2 linked regions of the Marinomonas mediterranea MMB-1 genome follow. The protein of the gene in region 2 interacts with the protein of the main gene of each other region in a pairwise test. Links are inferred from orthologs where the notes say so. Each region holds a gene or a part of one and is shown on either strand. Other genes may lie near its edges. The genes, in order: accC and ribD.

The links.
Region 1: the proteins of ribD (region 2) and accC interact in binary tests that used the Escherichia coli proteins (3 or more experiments, as listed by UniProt). The link is inferred for Marinomonas mediterranea MMB-1 from one-to-one orthologs.

The regions. Positions count from the first base shown.
Region 1 is NC_015276.1:3,391,874-3,404,476, reverse strand. Bases 6,722-9,550 are described here. They hold accC (acetyl-CoA carboxylase biotin carboxylase subunit), read right to left. Parts: upstream 8,892-9,550; coding sequence 7,551-8,891; downstream 6,722-7,550. Other genes in these bases: accB (acetyl-CoA carboxylase biotin carboxyl carrier protein), read right to left, coding at 8,913-9,359; prmA (50S ribosomal protein L11 methyltransferase), read right to left, coding at 6,722-7,375. Also shown: MARME_RS15560 (hypothetical protein), read left to right, coding at 24-275; purD (phosphoribosylamine--glycine ligase), read right to left, coding at 412-1,698; purH (bifunctional phosphoribosylaminoimidazolecarboxamide formyltransferase/IMP cyclohydrolase), read right to left, coding at 1,729-3,303; DNA-binding transcriptional regulator Fis, read right to left, coding at 3,391-3,669; tRNA dihydrouridine synthase DusB, read right to left, coding at 3,838-4,827; MARME_RS15535 (DUF3426 domain-containing protein), read right to left, coding at 5,109-6,458; more of prmA, read right to left, coding at 6,488-6,721; protein-disulfide reductase DsbD, read right to left, coding at 9,605-11,521; MARME_RS15510 (putative periplasmic lipoprotein), read left to right, coding at 11,609-12,475; MARME_RS15505 (DUF2333 family protein), read left to right, coding at 12,487-12,603. UniProt on the Escherichia coli protein: This protein is a component of the acetyl coenzyme A carboxylase complex; first, biotin carboxylase catalyzes the carboxylation of the carrier protein and then the transcarboxylase transfers the carboxyl group to form malonyl-CoA.
Region 2 is NC_015276.1:519,006-526,589, reverse strand. What follows is about bases 982-3,832. They hold ribD (bifunctional diaminohydroxyphosphoribosylaminopyrimidine deaminase/5-amino-6-(5-phosphoribosylamino)uracil reductase RibD), read right to left. Parts: upstream 3,058-3,832; coding sequence 1,906-3,057; downstream 982-1,905. Other genes in these bases: MARME_RS02490 (DMT family transporter), read left to right, coding at 3,663-3,832; nrdR (transcriptional regulator NrdR), read right to left, coding at 3,075-3,545; ribBA (bifunctional 3,4-dihydroxy-2-butanone-4-phosphate synthase/GTP cyclohydrolase II), read right to left, coding at 982-1,823. Outside these bases: transcription antitermination factor NusB, read right to left, coding at 1-166; ribH (6,7-dimethyl-8-ribityllumazine synthase), read right to left, coding at 175-651; more of ribBA, read right to left, coding at 669-981; more of MARME_RS02490, read left to right, coding at 3,833-4,568; energy-dependent translational throttle protein EttA, read left to right, coding at 4,679-6,340; MARME_RS02480 (methyl-accepting chemotaxis protein), read right to left, coding at 6,440-7,584. UniProt on the Escherichia coli protein: Converts 2,5-diamino-6-(ribosylamino)-4(3h)-pyrimidinone 5'-phosphate into 5-amino-6-(ribosylamino)-2,4(1h,3h)-pyrimidinedione 5'-phosphate.

The sequences.
Region 1 (12,603 bases), 2.9 Mb from region 2 along the record:
ATTATTAACTGATAGGGGACTAAATGCTATATCCAATATTAGTCGAGTACTATTTATGGTTCTGCTTCGCATTGTTGGGCGTTACGTGGATAACGCGAAAGCAGCATCCAAAGCTTAGACAAAACTTACTGTATTTATATGGAATGATCTCCGTATTAGGTTTTTTACTGGCGTTAGATTGGGTGGCCGGCGTCATTTTTGGTCTCATCGTCTTGGAAGTTGGTAAAGTCTTCAAGCAGTGGTTGGATAAAAAGCAAGCAGGACTAAAAAAGTAATCGATATACGTTTGGTGCGAGGCTAAGTAAAACCAGAATGCTTAGGTGTCAGAAGGCGTAAAAGACCTATAAACGAAAAGGGCTTGTTCAATGAACAAGCCCTTTTTTAAGAGATATAAACGCGTTTACGAGCGACTTATTTCTGCTCGCGAGCAATTGCTCTGTGGCCGATGTCTGTGCGGAAGTAAACATTATCCCAAGAGATCTTGTTTACCACATCGTAAGCCCCTGCTTGCGCTTCACTTACTGTTTCGCCTAGAGAGACAGCACATAATACTCGTCCACCATTGGTTGCGACTTGGCCTTCTTTGTCGGTTGTGCCTGCATGGAAGACTTTTTGGTGCGCTGGCAGTGTTGCATCGTGCCCTGTAATAATATCACCTTTGTTGTAGCTTGCAGGGTAACCACCCGCAGCTAAAACGACACCCAAACTGGCTCTTGGATCCCAATCTGTGTGAACTGAGTCAAGTGTTCCATTAATCGCAGCAAGACACATTTCAACTAGGTCGGAGCGAAGACGCATCATAATCGGCTGAGTCTCAGGGTCACCAAAGCGGCAGTTGTACTCAAGCACTTTAGGTGTGCCGTCTTGAGCAACCATAACACCCGCATATAGGAAACCACGGTAGCGATTGCCTTCCGCGTTCATGCCTTTAACCGTTGGCATGATCACTTCATTCATAATGCGCTCATGAATTTCAGATGTGACAACTGGCGCTGGAGAGTATGCACCCATACCACCAGTATTTGGACCAGTATCACCATTATCACGCGCTTTATGGTCTTGGCTTGATGCCATAGGCAGAACGGTTTCACCATCCACTATGACGATAAAGCTTGCTTCTTCACCAACAAGAAACTCTTCGACAACAACACGATGACCTGCATCACCAAACGCGTTGCCTTGCAGCATATCTTCAACAGCTTCAATGGCTTCCGCTTCAGTCTGAGCTAGGATAACGCCTTTACCTGCGGCAAGACCATCTGCTTTAACAACGATTGGAGCGCCTTTTTCTTTGATGTACGCCACAGCGGGTGCAATCTCTGTAAAGTTTCCATATTCCGCGGTTGGAATCTTGTGGCGTGCAAGGAAGTCTTTAGTGAACGCTTTTGAGCCTTCCAATTGAGCGGCTGCTTCAGAAGGACCAAAAATAGCTAAGCCAGCGGCTTCAAATGCATCAACAACACCGATTACAAGTGGTGCTTCAGGGCCAACAATGGTTAAGCCGATACTATTTTCTTTTGCAAATGCGACTAACTCGTCAATAGCAGTAACACCGATATTAACGTTCTCTACTTTTTGCTCTAAAGCGGTACCTGCGTTGCCTGGTGCAACGAAGACTTTCTCAACATTTTGAGATTGTGCTGCTTTCCAAGCTAAGGCATGCTCACGGCCGCCATTACCGATAATGAGAATTTTCATATTTACTTTCCTTTAAACCTGCAATGAAACTTAGTGGCGGAAGTGGCGCATGCCAGTGAATACCATCGCCATTCCGGCCTCGTCTGCCGCAGCGATCACTTCTTCATCGCGCATAGAGCCGCCCGGTTGAATCACAGCAGTAATGCCCGCTTGAGCTGCTGCATCAATGCCATCACGGAATGGGAAGAACGCATCCGATGCCATAACAGAGCCTTCAACTTGTAGGTTTTCATCTGCTGCTTTGACTCCAGCAATTTTAGCACTGTATACACGGCTCATTTGGCCTGCACCAACACCAATTGTCTGACCTGCTTTCGCATAGACAATGGCATTAGATTTAACGAATTTTGCAACTTTCCAAGCAAATAGAAGGTCTTTTAATTCTTCCTCAGAAGGTTGGCGTTTAGAAACCACCTTAAGGTCGTCTAAGGTGATCGCACCGTCATCACGGTCTTGAACAAGAAGACCACCATTGACACGTTTGTAGTCTAAGGCGGTAGGTTTTTCTGAGGACCATTCACCACATTCTAGAAGTCGCACATTTTGTTTTGCAGAAACAACTTGCTTCGCTTCTTCGCTCACACTTGGTGCGATGATGACTTCAACAAACTGGCGATCAACAATCGCTTGAGCGGTTGCTGCATCTAGTGGCTGGTTGAATGCGATAATGCCGCCAAATGCAGATGTAGGATCTGTTTGGAAAGCAAGATCGTACGCTTCAAGCTGAGTGGATGCTGTCGCAACACCACAAGGGTTGGCATGCTTAACAATAACGCAAGCGGCTTCAGAAAAGCTCTTAACACATTCAAGAGCAGCGTCTGTGTCTGCAATGTTGTTGTAAGAGAGTGCTTTCCCCTGAATTTGTTTAGCAGTGCTTATAGAGGCTTCTTGAGGGTTTGCTTCTACATAAAACGCCGCTTTTTGATGTGGGTTTTCACCGTAACGCATTTCTTCTTGCTTGTTTAGCTGAAGATTAAACGTACGTGGGAAGTCTTCGCTTCCACCTTCCACTTTTTTACCAAGGTAGTTTGCGATCGCGCCGTCATAGTTAGAAGTGTGCTCGAATGCTTCTACAGCAAGGTCAAAACGTTGATCGTAAGTCAGACCACCGTCTGTTTTTATCGCGTTGATAATGCCTTCGTAATTTGCTGGAGAGACTACAATAGCAACATCTTTGTGGTTTTTGGCCGCAGAGCGAACCATAGTCGGGCCGCCGATATCGATGTTTTCAATTGCCAAAGGCAGGTCGCAATCTGGGCGTGCAATGGTTTCTTCAAATGGATAAAGGTTAACAACAACCATATCGATTTCGTTGATGCCATGTTCTTTCATGACAGCACCGTCGATATCTCTACGTCCCAAAATACCACCGTGAACTTTAGGGTGAAGTGTTTTTACACGACCGTCCATCATTTCAGGGAAGCCTGTGTAATCGGATACTTCCGTCGCTGCAACACTGTTTTCCAACAATAGACGGTAAGTTCCGCCTGTCGAAAGAATTTCAACATTTTGTGCGACTAGTTCACGAGCGAATTCGACAATGCCTGTTTTGTCGGAAACACTGATTAGTGCGCGTTTAATTTGGGTTACGTTTTGATTTGCCATTGTGGTTCTCGCAATCTAGTTAACGTGATAAATAAAAGGGGAGTGAGTTGGTAAAATGAAAAAAGGGCGCCAAGACGCCCTTTTTTGCTATAGCATACCGTATTGCTTTAATTTTTTACGCAATGTGCCTCGGTTTAAACCAAGAATAGTCGATGCTTTGGTCTGATTGTCCTTCGTGTAGTTCATAACAGACTCAAGTAGAGGAGCTTCGACTTCTGCCAATACTAATTGGTAGAGATCCGTAACAGGTTGCCCGTCTAAATGAGTGAAGTAGTTTTGAAGAGCCTTTTCTACGTTGTCACGAAGAGTTTGTGACTGCTCCGAAGATGCAGACTGGAACGTTTGAGTGTGTGTTTGTTCTACCACAGAATAACCTTTTAGATTTAAGCCAACTATATAAGTTAAAACGAGGATACAAGAAGCTCGTGTTAACTCAATATGAAGCATTCGTTGCGCTCTTTATTACAGGGAGTCCCCGCGATAAAAAAACGTAATGTCTGCCTTTTACTAAGTTTGTTTCTGAGAACGCGTCGTTTATATATGTAACGATGTGCTCTTGCGAGAAACAAAAAAACTTTCCAATACGTCTAACTGCTCGTTTGCATCGTCTGTTTTATTAAACAGACTGCGAAATGAGCTCGTATCTGCCAGTGTTTTTAGATACCAACCGACATGCTTGCGTGCAATTCTAATTCCCATAAATTCACCATAAAACTGATGCAGTGCTTTTACGTGCTCAACAACAGTTTCTTTGATACTTTCTATATCTGGCGAAGGAGGTAGTTCCCCATGACGCAAGTAATGGTTTATCTCATTGAAGATCCAAGGTCTTCCTTGAGCTGCTCTGCCAATCATGACAGCGTCAGCCTTTGTGTATGTCATTACACGTTGAGCTGTTTGTGCATCTGTAATGTCGCCATTTGCGAAAACAGGGATGCCGACGGATTGCTTTATTTCTGCAATGGTGTCGTATTCGGCTTCGCCTTGAAATTTGCAGGCTCGAGTTCGGCCGTGTACCGCCAATGCTTGTATTCCGCAATCTTCTGCAATTTTTGCGATGGTCAAGCCATTACGCTGTTCGGAAGACCACCCCGTACGAATTTTTAATGTAACGGGTACTTCTACACTATCAACTACAGATTTAAGTATGTCTTGGACAAGTGATTCGTCTTTCAGTAGCGCAGAGCCCGCAGCTTTGTTCAGCACTTTTTTCGCGGGACAACCCATATTGATGTCGATAATTTGAGCGCCCAATTCGACATTTTTTTGTGCCGCTTCAACCATCATCTCAGCATTTGCACCTGCAATTTGAACTGATCGTGGCTGGATTTCTTTGTCATGAACGAGTCTATGCTTGCTCTTTGTGGAATTCCAAAGCCGTACGTCAGAGGTCACCATTTCAGATACAACTAAACCAGCACCCTGTTGATAACAAAGGCGTCGAAATGGTAGGTCTGTTACGCCAGCCATCGGCGCTAGAATAACGGGCCTATCTATATTGTATGAGCCAATAGCGAAAGCCATATTGCTCCTGAAAACTGAATCAAATGTTAAAGATCTGTAACTCTGTCGAGCGGGCGAGAATAATACCTATGGGAATTGTTTTTTTGAAGTCTTGACAATGCAAAAATTGGCTATTTTTTGTTCTTATTTGCATCTTATCGAAGGATTTGGCTGTTGGGCACGCTTCTAAGTCTTTCTTTAGCCAATTATTAGTCTTTCTTACACGATTAAGATAGATGGTATTCGGCAGTTGCGATCCAGTGACTTTTGCCTAAAGTACACGCTTTGCCTAAAGTACACGCTTAGTACGATCTTGTATCCGATGAATACACTTTAAGTTCATGCGTAACAGCACTCGCCCCCGGGTCAACAATCGGAATAACTAAGTGAATAGGGGTGTTTGGTGGCATGTAGGTTATGTCGAGAAAATCTCTATGTAAGTAGCTCTCTGGTGCGAACAGCCTTGCGGCAACAGGTGAGCCATTTAGATCGTAAAACTCAAGTGCAATTTTAGGCATAGGCTGAGCGTACGCGCTCGTATTTGTCATGATCGCATTGACCAGTAATGCATTTGGTTTTTGTGGATGGCTTTGAATTCGAACATGTTGAATAGAAATCGCAGTTACATTTTCAAAGGCTGGGAGAGCGCACCCTATATAGGTACACGCGGTGCGATAAAGTCCTCTAAATTGTTCAGAACGACTTCCTTGATCAAAGAAGTGAGTCAATACTTGGCTCGCCAATATGACAATGCCAATTACAACGCCAAGGAACCAAAGGAGCGTGCGCTTGCTCTTTATCTGAGTTGTTGTCGGCTCCTCTTCCACAAGCTGAGCGAGGCTGTTTGTTGCAGCGATTGAGCTCATTGATTCTTGCAGTTCGAGCTGGCCATTACTTAACTTTGGTGTCTGATCTGATACATTTTGCGCTAGCGAATGTAGGGCTTGCATATAATCAGGCTCGTCGTTTTCAGAAGCTTCGTTAGAGGCTCGGTCGGGCTGTGAGCTTACATTTCTATTGAGTTGTGCGTTTTTTGAGCGAGCTAGTGGCTCTGGTGAGGGTTCTAGTGTGCTCTGAGAAGTGTCGCTCCCAGAAATACGCTTTGTTGTCGATGGGCTGCTTAAATTGGCTTCGATTTCAGCAAGCTCTAATTCCCAAGGTGCAGGCTCATCGTTAGAGTTTGTTCTTGTGTTTCCTTGAGGACGAGCCTGTTGCGATATGCCTGTGTTGAACTGCTCGCTTTCGAGCGGTGCAATTTTGAAGTCATCCTTTGGTGGTTCGCTCACTAACTCAAGGTCGTCTTCTTTAAAGAGAGTATTTAACCAGTTAGGGTTAACAATCTCTTCGTCCGCTGCCGTAAATAGAGGCGGACTGTTTGCATGTGAATTGTCTTTCTGTGCGGGTTGCTTTTGTTGGCCAGAGTCAGCTAGCTCAGGTGAGTTCTGATTATTGTTTGCTGTCTTTGACGTAGAGTCGTCATTGGAGGGTGCTTTAGAAAGAGAAGGTGGTGCAGAGGGCGTCGCTGCTTGTGCTTCGAATATATGGAAGCACTGGCCGCATCGAACTTTTCCAGCAGCCATCTTTAAAACATCATCGGTTACACGAAATGCAGTAGAGCATTTTGGACAACGAGTAATGAAATTACCAGCCATTTCGACGAACGCCTTCCTTTTCTATCTTGCTATTTTTTCGTGGCAACAATTCGAATCCACTCTTCTTTTTCGACAACACTTTCTATGTCAAACCAAGGCTTGTACGCTTCAACAACATCTTCTGCTTGATTTGCTAGTACACCGGAAAGCGCTAGTTTTCCGCCTGTTTTTACGGTTGCAGAAATAGTTGAGGAAAGCTCAGCCAAAGGCCCTGCTAGAATATTCGCAACGACTAAATCAGCTTGCAAATCGGAGTCGTACGGTGGAAGTTTTACTTCATATTTTGAAGATTCTATATTATTTCGTTCTGCATTTGCACGGGTTGCTTCAACGGCTTGTGGGTCGATATCGATACCAATCATTTGTTTAGCGCCGAGTAAAAGTCCTGCAACACCTAAAATGCCAGAGCCGCAGCCATAGTCAATAATCGTTTTATCTTTGCAATCAACGCTGTCTAGCCATTCCAAGCACAGCGCCGTTGTTGGGTGAGTGCCGGTTCCAAATGCTAGACCTGGATCGAGCATCAGGGTGATCGCATCTTCATCTGGCACTTCTCGCCATGTTGGACAAACCCAAAGTCGATTTCCAAATTTGATAGGATGGTAGTTATCCATCCATTCTCGAATCCAGTCTTTATCTTCGAGAATTTCAATTTTTAGATCGATGTCTGTTTGCCCTAGTTTTTCAGCACAGTGTTCTATCACTGGGCGGATGTGTTCGATATCGGAGTCAGCCTCAAATAGGCCAGTGACCTTAGTGTGTTTCCACAAAGGGGTAGTGTTTAAATCAGGCTCGTAGACGGGATCATCATATACATCTTCAAAAGTCACCACCATAGCGCCACATTCTAAAAGAGAATCTTCAAAAGCGGGGACATGGTCTGGTGTGGTGTGGATGCGAATCTGTAGCCAAGACATAAAAGTGAATCGTCCTAAGTGTACTTTTCCCGATATAAGACTGAAGTAATGAGCTTGTTTATAATCGGTATATGAGAAGGAAATAGAAAAGACGCATCACAACTTATGTTTTGATGCGTCTTGAAGCTCAAACTGTCTGGTTACATTACGATGTAATTCAACAGTGGTCAATAAATTATAGACCGAGTTTCTTTTCAAGGTAGTGGATGTTAACGCCACCTTCGATAAAGTTCGGATCCGTTGCAAGATCCTGCTGTAGAGCGATATTCGTTTTGATGCCGTCTACAAATGTCTCATCAAGCGCCACAGACAATCGTTTAAGAGCAAGCTCTCGGCTGTCTGCGTGACAGATGATCTTAGCGATCATAGAGTCATAGGTAGGTGGCACCAAATAACCGCTGTAGAGGTGTGAATCTACGCGAACACCCATGCCGCCGGGAGCGTGGAAGTAATTCACCTTTCCGGGACTTGGCATAAAGGTTTTAGGGTCTTCAGCGTTGATTCGAGCTTCAACAGCGTGGCCTTTGATCTTAACGTCTTCTTGTTTAATAGAAAGAGGTTGTCCAGAGGCAATTCGCAACTGTTCCTTGACGATATCGACACCTGTTACCATTTCAGTAACAGGGTGCTCTACCTGAACACGAGTGTTCATCTCAATGAAGTAGAAACCACCATCTTCATATAAGAATTCAAAGGTGCCGGCGCCACGATATCCAATCTTAATACACGCGTCTACACAGGCTTGTAGGCATTGTGCTCGTGATTCTGGATCAAGCATTGGCGCAGGCGCTTCTTCCAAAACTTTTTGGTGACGGCGTTGTAAAGAACAATCGCGGTCATAAAGGTGAACGGCATTGCCTTGACCATCGGCGATGACTTGAACTTCGACATGGCGAGGGTTTTGTAGGAATTTTTCCATATAAACCGTGCTGTCGCCGAAGTATGAGCCTGCTTCAGACTGAGTGATACTAATGGACTTTAAGAGGCTTGCTTCATTGTGAACAACTCGCATTCCTCGACCGCCGCCACCGGCAGCCGCTTTTACGATCACAGGGAACCCAATTTCACGCGCTATTTTTATGCACTCTTCTGGATCAGAAGGTACAGGGCCATTTGAACCGGGTACAGTAGGTACGCCTGCTGCTTTCATGGCTTTGATAGCGGAAACTTTATCGCCCATTAAGCGAATAGTTTCTGCTTTTGGTCCGATGAATGTGAAGCCAGAGTTTTCAACTTGCTCTGCAAAGTCTGCATTTTCAGCAAGGAAACCATAACCTGGGTGGATAGCAGAGGTATCCGTCAATTCAGCGGCGCTAATTAGAGCAGGGATATTCAAGTAGCTGTCTTTGGATGGGTTCGGGCCGATACAAATTGTTTCGTCTGCCAAACGCACATGAAGTAGGTCGCGGTCTATTTTTGAATGTACTGCAACTGTTTTAATACCGAGCTCTTTACATGCACGAAGAATTCGAAGTGCAATTTCGCCTCGGTTTGCGATCAATACCTTATCAAGCATGATAAAACCTATAGCTGTGAATTAAACAATTGTTACAAGAGGTTGATCAAATTCAACAGGTTCGCCGTCTTCGGCCAAGATAGCACCAATTGTGCCTGCTTTGTCCGCTTCAATTTGGTTCATCATCTTCATTGCTTCAACGATACAAATAGTGTCGCCAACATTTACTTTCTGGCCAACTTCAACAAATGCTTTCGCACCAGGAGCAGATGCTTGGTAGAAAGTACCTACCATTGGAGATTTTACTGCATGGCCTGAAATTTCAGCAGGCGCAGCGTCTTGAGCAACGGGAGCAGGAGCTGCAGCGGGCGCAGCGGCTACGGGAGCAGGAGCTGCAACGGTAGCAACTTGAACTGGAGCGCCACCGCGACTAATGCGAACGGCTTCTTCGCCTTCTTTAATCTCGATTTCGTAAACGTTGGATTCTTCAAGAAGCTCGATTAGTTTTTTAATTTTACGAATGTCCATGATGGTACTCTTTCTGTCGTATTGTATGAAACGCCCAATAATAAGGATCAGGCTTTAAAGTAAATTTTGTTAACGTCGAGAACGGCATTACCTTGTGCATCAAATTACGTCCTTGATTAAACGGTGATTCGTAATTTGATATATTTCTCTGGGTTATTTGACCGTAAATTATCGTTAAAATACGCGAAAATGTCCAGTTTTGTCGGTAAATATGCTAAAACTATATTTTGAGGTTATAAATTGATCTACTGTAAACTTTGCTGTGTTGTTGAGAGTAACTGTAGTCGCTGAATGACCTCTGTTTTAGTCGGTTCGCCAATGATTTTAAGTTGTGCTTCTTCTTGCCCTTTACGGTTTATAAAAATGAGAGAGGGCGGTCCAAATAAATTCAGATGTTGCATTAATTGTTTGTTGTCTTGTGTATTGTCAGTAACATCAACTCGCACTATTTTGATATGGCTCCAATATGGCATGACGTCAGTCGATTTGAATATTTCTTCTTCTATTACTTTACAGCTAATGCACCAGTCCGCGTAGAGATCCAATACAATGGGGCTTCCTTGATAGTCCATTTTTATTTTTTGTAGTTCTGTTAGTGAGCCAATGGTCACCGCGTACGGGACGTCACGGCTTTCAGTTATTGCGGTACTGGAGCTCGTTAGCGTTTCAAATGGCTCAATGGGATTGCGAGCACCACTTAACGCACCTATAGCAAGGCTAATGCCCATCACACCAGAGATGAGAGCACAGAACCAGCGTATAGGGTGAGACTGGATTGAAACAGACCTATGAATGAAGTAGGAAGTAAGCATTAAGAAGAAGATAGCCCAGAGTAAGACACTTAATTGTCCATCTAAGTATCTTGATAGCAGCCAAATAGCCACGCCAAGCAGGCCGAATCCCATAATGGATTTGATGTCGTTCAGCCAATCTCCGTTTTTAGGAAGGATGCTGGCCCCGAAAAAGCCGACTAGCAGCAATGGCACACCCATGCCAAGCGCCATCGTGAATAACATTACAGCGCCATACACACTGTCGCCTGAGCTGCTGATGTAGAGTACGACTCCTGCAAGTGGTGCGGACACACACGGTGACACGATGAGCGTGGCAATGACGCCTGATAAAGCCACGGCAGCATATTGTGATAGTGAAGCGCGTTGAGAGTTTGATTCAAGCTTAGTCGAATAAGATTGCAATCGGTCTGTAATAAAAGCGGGTAACCTTATTTCGTAAACTCCAAACATTGCCAAGCTTAAAAGAAGAAAAAGAAACGCACTGATTGAAATGATGAAGGGGCTTTGAAGGGTGGCTTGTAGGTTTAGTTGTGTTCCGAAAAGTCCTGCCAAAGCGCCGATGGCAGCATAAGTAAGTGCCATTGAAATTACATACACGGCTGACAGAGCAAGACCTTTTAAAGCAGATGACTTGGTGCCCACTACAATAGCACTGACAATCGGGATCATTGGCAGAACACAAGGCGTCAATGACAAAAGTAACCCTAAGCCAAACATGATAGCTAAGCTTGCCATCCAGGAGTCGTTTGTTAAGTGGTCAATAACATTGGCCGCGATAGAGGGTTCTGGTGTTGATGCTTTTGTCTGAAGGCTGTTCTGCTCAATTGGTTTCTCTGCCTTTGCGTCGTTTGTACTCTCGTTGTTTATAGAGAGAGGCGCTTTCGATACGCCAGAGTCCGATTGGGTTACGGTAAAATAAATAGGTGAAGATTGTGGCGGGTAGCACAATCCTCGTTCTGCACACCCTTGAAACCCAATTAAGGCTTCTAGCTCGGTTCCATTTTCGAGGTCACCTACGGGTGATATATCGACTGAAAGAGAGTTATGGTAGACCTCGACATCGCCAAAATAAGGGTCAGTTTTGGGTGTGCCCGATGGAATATTGCTAAAGGTTAATTTGTTACCATCTCGGCCTTTGAGTTTTAATTGATGTTTGTACAGATAATACCCATCTTGGATGTCCCAGGTCGCGATGAGATGCTCCCCTCTCTTGTTTACAGAGAGAACAAAGGCTTGCTCGACTGGCAGAAACTCAGGATTATTTGAGCGGCTATTGGCGCCAAAAGAAGAGCCGAAGTCGAATGCGTTTGCAAAAGAGGCACTGATAAGCCAAAGGAAAATAGAAATACTACGTAAAAAGTGTGTCATTTAAAAAATTGTCGTGGGAGTTTTCATATTAATGTCAGCACTATAGACTACCAGTGCGATAAAAAGTTGCCATACGAGAGACCTAAATTGATAAAAAAGTACTTTTATTTCCTAGTTACCGCTTTATTGCTATCAGGCTGTGCTGGGACGCCGACGCAAAAAGAGAATCAACCTGCCGTACTTTCTGAGTCAGGCTCTGGAAATAATGGCGGAATCTCTGTTGAAAAAATGCAAAATGATACGATCAATCAAGATGTTTCTAATAAAGAAAAGTCGACTGCCACTGATGCGGTCGAAGGTGACGCCGTTCAAGCTGATGTAGACTCACGTGCTCAGTCGAGAGAAATCGTAAAAAGCAAAGATGAAATAGTGAACCGCTTGCTGTATTTAGCGGGTGTTGCCTACGATAAAAAGCGACTATTAACGCCAGAACACGATAACGCCAACCTTTATTATCAGGCAGCGCTTGGAAGAGAACCTAGTAATTACTATGCAACACAGGGGCTGGCTAAGATAGTTGAAACGTATGTAGATTGGGCGCAATCAGCGGCGTCCAATCATCAATATCGTACCGCTTATCGTTATTTGGAAAATGCAAAATCGGTCAACACGCAAGATCCATTGATATCTGAGACTGAAACTCAAATATCCAGTGAAGAGCGTGAGTTAAAACGTAAGAGAGCGAGCATGGTAAATGGAAATAACCCTATTGTGTCGAACCGCTACTATTTACCTCCCAATCTATTTAGATTGAGTGAAGAGGAGATTCTTGCAAAAATGCAACCTATTATAGATAGAGTAGCAGCGAAGCAAGAGCGCCTGGTTATTAATTGGGCAAACGATAAAGAGGCGCGAACGATTTATCAAATTGTTAACAGTCGTACGCCAGAATTTAGAGTAAGGGCGATGATTCATCATCGAACTGATTATTCAATAGAACTTAAACCACATTAGGAAGCAATTGCATGGCGAATTTTATTGATCGCATTGCGTTTTGGAAGCATACCGATAATTTGTCAGGTATAGGCAAAGGCGCAGTCGCGGGTCTGTTAGTTATTGTATTACTCATTGGGGGGCTTGGA
Region 2 (7,584 bases):
CTTGCTCAAGCGTAAATTGCGTCTCAATTTCATTCACTGCGGAATGATTCATTTGCCATTGGTAAATGGCTTGCAAAGCTAATCCACGTGACGCGCTGCGCAATTGCGAACGCGATGGTTTCTTTGCTTTTTTCGGTTGTGTATTGGACTTATCCAAATCGCTCATTCTATGCCTCAGTCTTCTAAGCTGCGCAAAACCGCCACAGTTTCAAGAGCAGACAAAGCAGCTTCGCTGCCTTTATTTCCTGCTTTTGTTCCTGCTCGTTCTATTGCCTGCTCAATCGTGTCTACTGTCAATACGCCAAACGATACCGGAATATCAAACTCTAATGCCAACTGCCCTAACCCTTTAACACATTCACCAGCAACGTATTCAAAGTGAGGTGTCCCGCCGCGTATGACGGCCCCCAGTGCAATAATGGCATCGAATTGTTTCTTCTCGGCAACTTTTTTAATCACTATTGGGATTTCAAAAGCACCTGGCGCATAAACTACTGTTATGTCTTCTTTGTTTATCCCGTGACGAACTAAGGTATCAATGGCCCCGTCTTTTAAGCTTTCTACAACATAGCTGTTAAAGCGCCCTACGACCAACGCAAACTTCGCGCCTGGTGCAGAGAAATGGCCTTCATAAGTTTTAATATCGCTCATATCTGCCTCACTCTCAATTACGTTTCATTGCTATCAGATAGACCGTCAGAACCTATATAGGATGAGTACGGAATAAACTCCACGGCTTCTAAATCAAAGCCCGTGAGAGAGAACTTTTTAGGCGAACTAAGCAGCCGCATTTTACGAATACCCAGATCACGCAATATTTGTGAACCTGTTCCTACGGTTAAGTAGGTTCCTGACCCACTTTTATCAGCACTTTTAACCGTTTGAGGCGTTAATGCTGATGTAAAATTCATCGCCAAATCCGTCTGCTTCTCCGACACATCAACCAGTACAACAACCCCTTCACCTTGTTTTGCAATGTACTGCAGTGCGCTTGACATCGTCCAACTAGGAGGACATCCTTCTCGCACTATATTTGCAAAATCCCGTGCAGGATCTGCCACGTGTACTCGAACCAAGGTCGGCTCAGCATCACTGGGTTCTCCTTTGACAAAAGCCAAATGGGACAGGTTTTGTACGGTGTCTCGGTAGGTGATCAGATTAAAATCGCCCGCCTCTGTACTTACCACTTGTTCGGACTCTCGAACTACGGTTGTTTCATTTAGCGTGCGATAGTGTATCAGGTCGGCGATTGTACCAATTTTTATTCCATGTTTCTCGGCAAACTTTTCTAAATCTGACCTTCTTGCCATTGTTCCATCATCATTAATGACCTCAACGATGACAGAAGCCGCTTCATAGCCCGCCATTCGCGCTAAATCGCACCCAGCTTCGGTATGACCTGCTCGACTCAATACCCCACCAGGTTTCGCCATTAAAGGAAAAACATGCCCAGGCTGAACAATGTCTTCTGGCAATGCATTTGCCATTACCGCACGTTTTACGGTTAATGCTCGGTCTGCAGCAGAAATGCCGGTCGTCACCCCTTCTGCCGCCTCAATGGACAGCGTGAAGTTTGTACTGTAAACCGTGCCGTTTTGATTAACCATGAGAGGCAAGTTTAATTGCTGACAGCGCTCAGGTGTCAGCGTCAAACAAATCAGTCCACGCGCGTGCACCGCCATAAAATTAATAATGTCTGGCGTTACGCACTCCGCCGGAACGATAATATCACCCTCGTTTTCGCGGTCCTCATCATCCATCAGAATAACCATCTTACCCTGACGTAGATCCGCTAAAATTTCATCGATTAAATTCAGAGCCATTTTCACGTCTTCTTTGTACACTCGTTAATAGCACTATAGTTCAATTATTGAGCGCAGACCTTGATCTGAACGAGGATAACGATTATTCCTCTAAAGCATCCTCTTCAAGGTACTTTGGAAAATACACCATCTTAAGGTCATTCCCCACGGAGCGAACTGACTCCAATTCTAGTTCAACCGCATCCTTCATCACGTCAATCGGTAGGCGCATTAACGGTCTCGCGTCTGACCCCAACAACTTTGGCGCGACGTACACAACAAGTTCATCAACTAAACCTTCTCGTAAAAACGCGCCAGCCAATTCCGCTCCTGTCTCCACCAGCACTTCGTTAATGCCCTGATCAGCAAGCAACCCCATGCATTCGATCAAATCCATTCGACCATCTTCACCAACCGGCGCGAATTCAATATTCACCCCCGTTTTCTTCAGTGCATCAAAGTGTTCTTGCTCAATGTCTTCTTCGACACAAAACATCAGCGCTTCTTTGCCTGGTTTTAGAATCTTCGCTTCGGGAGGAATCGACAGCGCAGTATCCATGATCACACGCAAAGGTTGACGCACTGATTTCGAATCGACCTCTTGATCATCAGAATCAATTCGAACCGTCATACTTGGATTATCGAGAATAACCGAACCAATTCCGGTCACTATCGCATCACTTTGAGCTCGAAGTCGCTGAACATCAAGACGTGCGGCAGATCCTGTAATCCACTGGCTTTCGCCGGATTCCATGGCCGTTCGACCGTCTAAACTCATCGCCATTTTTAGTCGAATATAGGGCAAGCCTTCGCGCATACGTTTATTGAAGCCAAGGTTTAGGCGCTCACATTCGTTTTCTAATACTGGTCCAATTACCTGCACACCCGCTTTTTCCAGTTTCGCCAAACCACGGCCTGCTACTTGTGGATTCGGATCTTGCATACCGTAAACAACGACGGCGATGCCAGCTTTTATCAGCGCATCGGCACACGGTGGCGTTTTTCCCTGATGGCTACAAGGCTCCAAGGTTACATACGCGGTCGCGCCTTCCACACTTTCCATGGCGCTAGCAAGCGCATTCACTTCAGCATGCCCTTCACCCGCGCGCGCATGGAAGCCTTCTCCGATAATTCGATCATCTTTTACAATGACACATCCCACTCTAGGATTCGGATGAGTGGTGTATAACCCTTTTTTAGCCAACTGGACTGCTTGACTCATATATTCAGTGTGTTTCTGCATTTCATCACTCATTATTTTAAGCTCGCCAATTAGGCTTCTTTTTTAGGATTACCACTTTCAAGACGCTCGATCTCTTCACGGAATTCACTAATGTCTTTAAAACTGCGATATACAGAAGCAAAACGCACATACGCGACTTGATCAAGTCGCTTTAATTGATCCATTACCGCTTCTCCTAACCATCGAGAAGCAATCTCTCGCTCACCTGTAGCTTGCATCTTTTCTTTAATTCGAGCGATTGCCGTTTCTACGTCTTCGATACTAACGGGTCTTTTTTCAATCGATTTAAGAATCCCCTGACGCAGCTTTTCATCGTCAAAAGGGACTCTGCTACCATCGCTTTTGATCAACTTTGGCATCTGTAACTCAGCAACTTCGAACGTTGTAAAACGCTCTTGGCACTCGTTGCAAGTACGACGTCGCCGAACCTGTGCGCCTTCTGAAACAAGACGCGAATCAAGAACTTTGGTATCTTGAGCTCCACAAAATGGGCAACGCATGATTTATCCATCATTTAATTGATACGAATATCGGCTTCTTAAATAGAGCCTTTCTGTAAAACAAATGATATCAACCCTACCCTATGATAGAAAGTGAACATTAAGGAATAGAAACGGATGATACTGGCCGAATTGTCTGGCTTAATTGCCGCGCTATGCTGGACCGTCACAAGCCTCATGGCACCCAGTTTAATTAAGCAGTTTGGTACGTCACGCTTTAATGCCGGGCGCATTTTTATCGCAAGTGTTATATTGATCTTCCTTTGTGTCATTCAACAACGCTTCTCTAGCACCCTGTGGGACTATGCGCTGCCGCTGGCTTTATCTGGGTTTGTCGGCATCTTTCTAGGCGACACAATGCTCTTTAATGCGGTTCATCGCTTAGGACCACGCCGAGCAGGTGTGCTTTTCGCAACCAATGCCCCTGTGTCGATTCTACTTAGTTGGCTGTTCTTGTCTGAAACACTGTCGCTCTTGGAGCTTTTAGCCTGCGCCATCGTGTTATTAGGCGTCATCATCGCCATCCTCTTTGGCAAACGCGGCGCGTCTCATGAATGGGAACAAACCAAAGGTCGTCTTTGGGTCGGTATTCTTCTCGCCTTTGGTGGTGCCGTTGGACAAGCCAGCGGGGCACTGCTGGCGAAACCTGCCTTACTCGCCGGTGTCGACCCGTTTGCCGTTTCTGCCTTTCGTGTCACCGTTGGTGCGCTTGCCCTACTACTGGTATTTTTTGTTTATAACCGCCCTAGGCTCTCACCAGAATTGCGCCCCCTTCGTGACATTCCCGTGTCGCACTTTTTTAAACTAGCGGGTATGGCAACGCTTGGCATGGTGACAGGAATGAGCATTTTGGTATGGGGAATAGGCAATGCCAATGTTGGTATCGTGATGACGCTATCGGCGACCGTCCCCGTCTTGGTCTTACCCGGCCTTTGGTTAACAACCAAAATACGCCCAGCACTCGGTGCGTGGGTTGGCGCAATATTCGTCGTAATAGGCGCGGCTTTGATAATCTGGTTCTAATTCATTAGAACCTCGGACACTGTCACGTACCTAGCCGCCTATGCTATTCTTCTCCTATACAGTTAATCCTTAATCACTCAATTCAATTCTATAGGATCATACATACGCTTATGGCTCAGTTTGTATACAGCATGAATCGCGTTGGGAAAGTCGTTCCCCCAAAGCGCGAAATCCTCAAAGACATTTCCCTTTCTTTTTTTCCGGGTGCAAAAATCGGTGTACTGGGTCTAAATGGATCGGGTAAATCGACACTGCTACGCATCATGGCAGGCGTTGATACCGAACATAATGGTGAAGCACGTCCGATGCCGGGCATTAAAATCGGCTACTTGGAACAAGAACCTCACCTTGATCCAACTAAAAACGTTCGCGGTATCGTTGAAGAAGCCTTCACCGATGTGATCGAGGCCATGGCACGCCTAGATGCGGTTTACGCTGAATACGCAGAACCCGATGCCGACTTCGATGCCTTGGCAAAAGAGCAAGGTCAATTGGAAGCCTTGATCGAAGCAAAAGAAGGCCACAATTTAGAACGTGCCTTGGAAGTTGCTGCTGAAGCACTTCGCTTACCACCTTGGGAAGCGAATGTTGAGCACCTTTCAGGTGGTGAACGTCGTCGTGTGGCTCTGTGTCGTCTATTGCTGGACAAACCAGACATGATCCTTCTGGACGAGCCAACTAACCACTTGGATGCTGAATCCGTTGCTTGGTTAGAGCGCTTCTTGAAAGATTACCCTGGTACCGTGGTCGCCATTACCCACGACCGTTACTTCTTAGACAATGCGGCGGGTTGGATTTTGGAACTGGACCGTGGTCATGGTATTCCATACGAAGGTAACTACTCTTCTTGGTTGGAACAAAAAGATGCCCGTTTGGAACAAGAAGCCAAACAACAAGCCTCCCATCAAAAAGCCATAAAATCTGAGCTTGAATGGGTTCGTCAAAACGCCAAAGGTCGTCAGTCTAAGTCCAAAGCGCGTTTAGCACGTTTCGAAGAAATGAACTCTCAAGAGTTCCAAGATCGTAACGAAACCAACGAATTGTATATTCCACCTGGCCCTCGCCTTGGTTCTAAAGTCATCGAAATCGAAGGCGTGAGCAAGAGCTTCGAACATAAGATGCTACTAGAAGACTTCAACATGGTCGTACCACAAGGCGCGATTGTTGGAGTCGTTGGTGGTAACGGAGCCGGTAAATCAACGCTGTTTAAAATGATCGCTGGCACCGAAAAACCCGATACTGGAACCGTGACTTTAGGCGACACAGTTCAACTGGCTTACGTTGACCAAATGCGTGAATTAGATGGCGATAAAACCGTCTTCGAAGAAATTTCGGATGGTCAAGACATGATCACGGTTCACAACTACAAAGTACCGGCTCGTGCTTACATTGGTCGCTTTAATTTTAAAGGCTCCGATCAACAGAAATTCGTTAAGCACTTGTCTGGTGGTGAGCGTAACCGCTTGCACTTGGCTAAGTTACTTAAAGAAGGTGGCAACGTCTTGCTACTGGATGAGCCGACCAACGACCTAGACGTCGAAACCTTACGTTCATTGGAAGATGCGTTATTGGCCTTCCCGGGCGCTGCCATTGTGATTTCCCATGACCGTTGGTTCCTAGACCGTATCGCGACTCATATTCTAGCCTACGAAGGTGATTCTAAAGCGGTTTTCTTTGAAGGAAACTATCAGGAATACGAGGCCGACTACAAGAATCGTACCGGTAATGACGCAACACCTACTCGTATTAAATACAAGAAGATTGACGCTTAATACAATTTTAGTATTTAAAACTCAGCAATAAAAAAGCGCTTCTGGTTTTACACCCGAAGCGCTTTTTTAATCTCGCCAGTTCTTACATCACTTTAGCTCTTAGACTTTAAAGCTACCGACTTGCACATTCAGTGCTTGGTAAAGGTCTGAGATCTGAGTCGATTGTGTTTGGATCACGTCAGCGACGGATTGAACTTCATCAGACTGCCCTTTCAATGAGTTTAAATTCTCATTGATATCATTTGACACAATCGCCTGCTCTTGTGTCGCTTGTGCGGTTTGCGCAGCCATCTCTTGAACCTTACCAAATGACTCTTGCAACGAACCAAATATACGTATTACTTCATCAAAATTCGATACGGTTTTGTCTGCATTGGAACGACTGTTTTGTATCGCTTTAGACGATTCTGATACGTTAACTTTTAACTGCTCAATCATCGATTCGATCTCATTGGTACTGTCTTGAGTTCGAGTAGCAAGCGTTCGAACCTCATCCGCAACAACAGCAAAACCACGACCTTGTTCACCGGCACGAGCCGCTTCTATTGCCGCGTTTAGCGCCAATAAATTCGTCTGCTCTGCAATATTTCGAATCACCTCAAGAACCGAGGCAATGGCTTCAGAGCTTTTTTGCAGTTCATCGGATCTTGTTAAGGCATCATCAATGTCGAGCACTAACCTTCTAATTGCACTGTTAGAACCATTGACGGCGGTGATACCTTGCTCCGCTAGCTGATTAGAATTTTGCGACTCACTTGCTGTCTCACTAGCAACATCCGACATTTGTTGGTTGGCCATACTCATTTCGTGTCCGGCACTCACAATAGAGTTAGAAGCATTAACCAAGGCTTCTGTCACACCTGCTGTACGGCTTGAGGCGCTGTTAAGCTCTCCCGTCATACCACCCAACGAATGAGCTTGAGTTTGGATCGTTGTAATAATGCCTCGCAAACGTTCAACAAAGTTGTCGAACTCGTTTGCTAAGTCGCCTAATTCATCTTTCGCCGATGAATTAATACGCTGAGTCAGATCACCATCACCTTCTGCAATTTCACGAATTCGCACCGCAAGACCGTTCGCTCGACCCGCAATTTGTTTTGGTACAATCAGGCCAAACAGGAATACAATCACCAACGTAATAGCAATCGCGACAATACTGAGCATTTCTCTTGAGTTCACAAGATCCTGTATTTCCTTACCGTCTTGCTTAGCATGAAGACCAACGACTTCACCCGCTTTGTCTA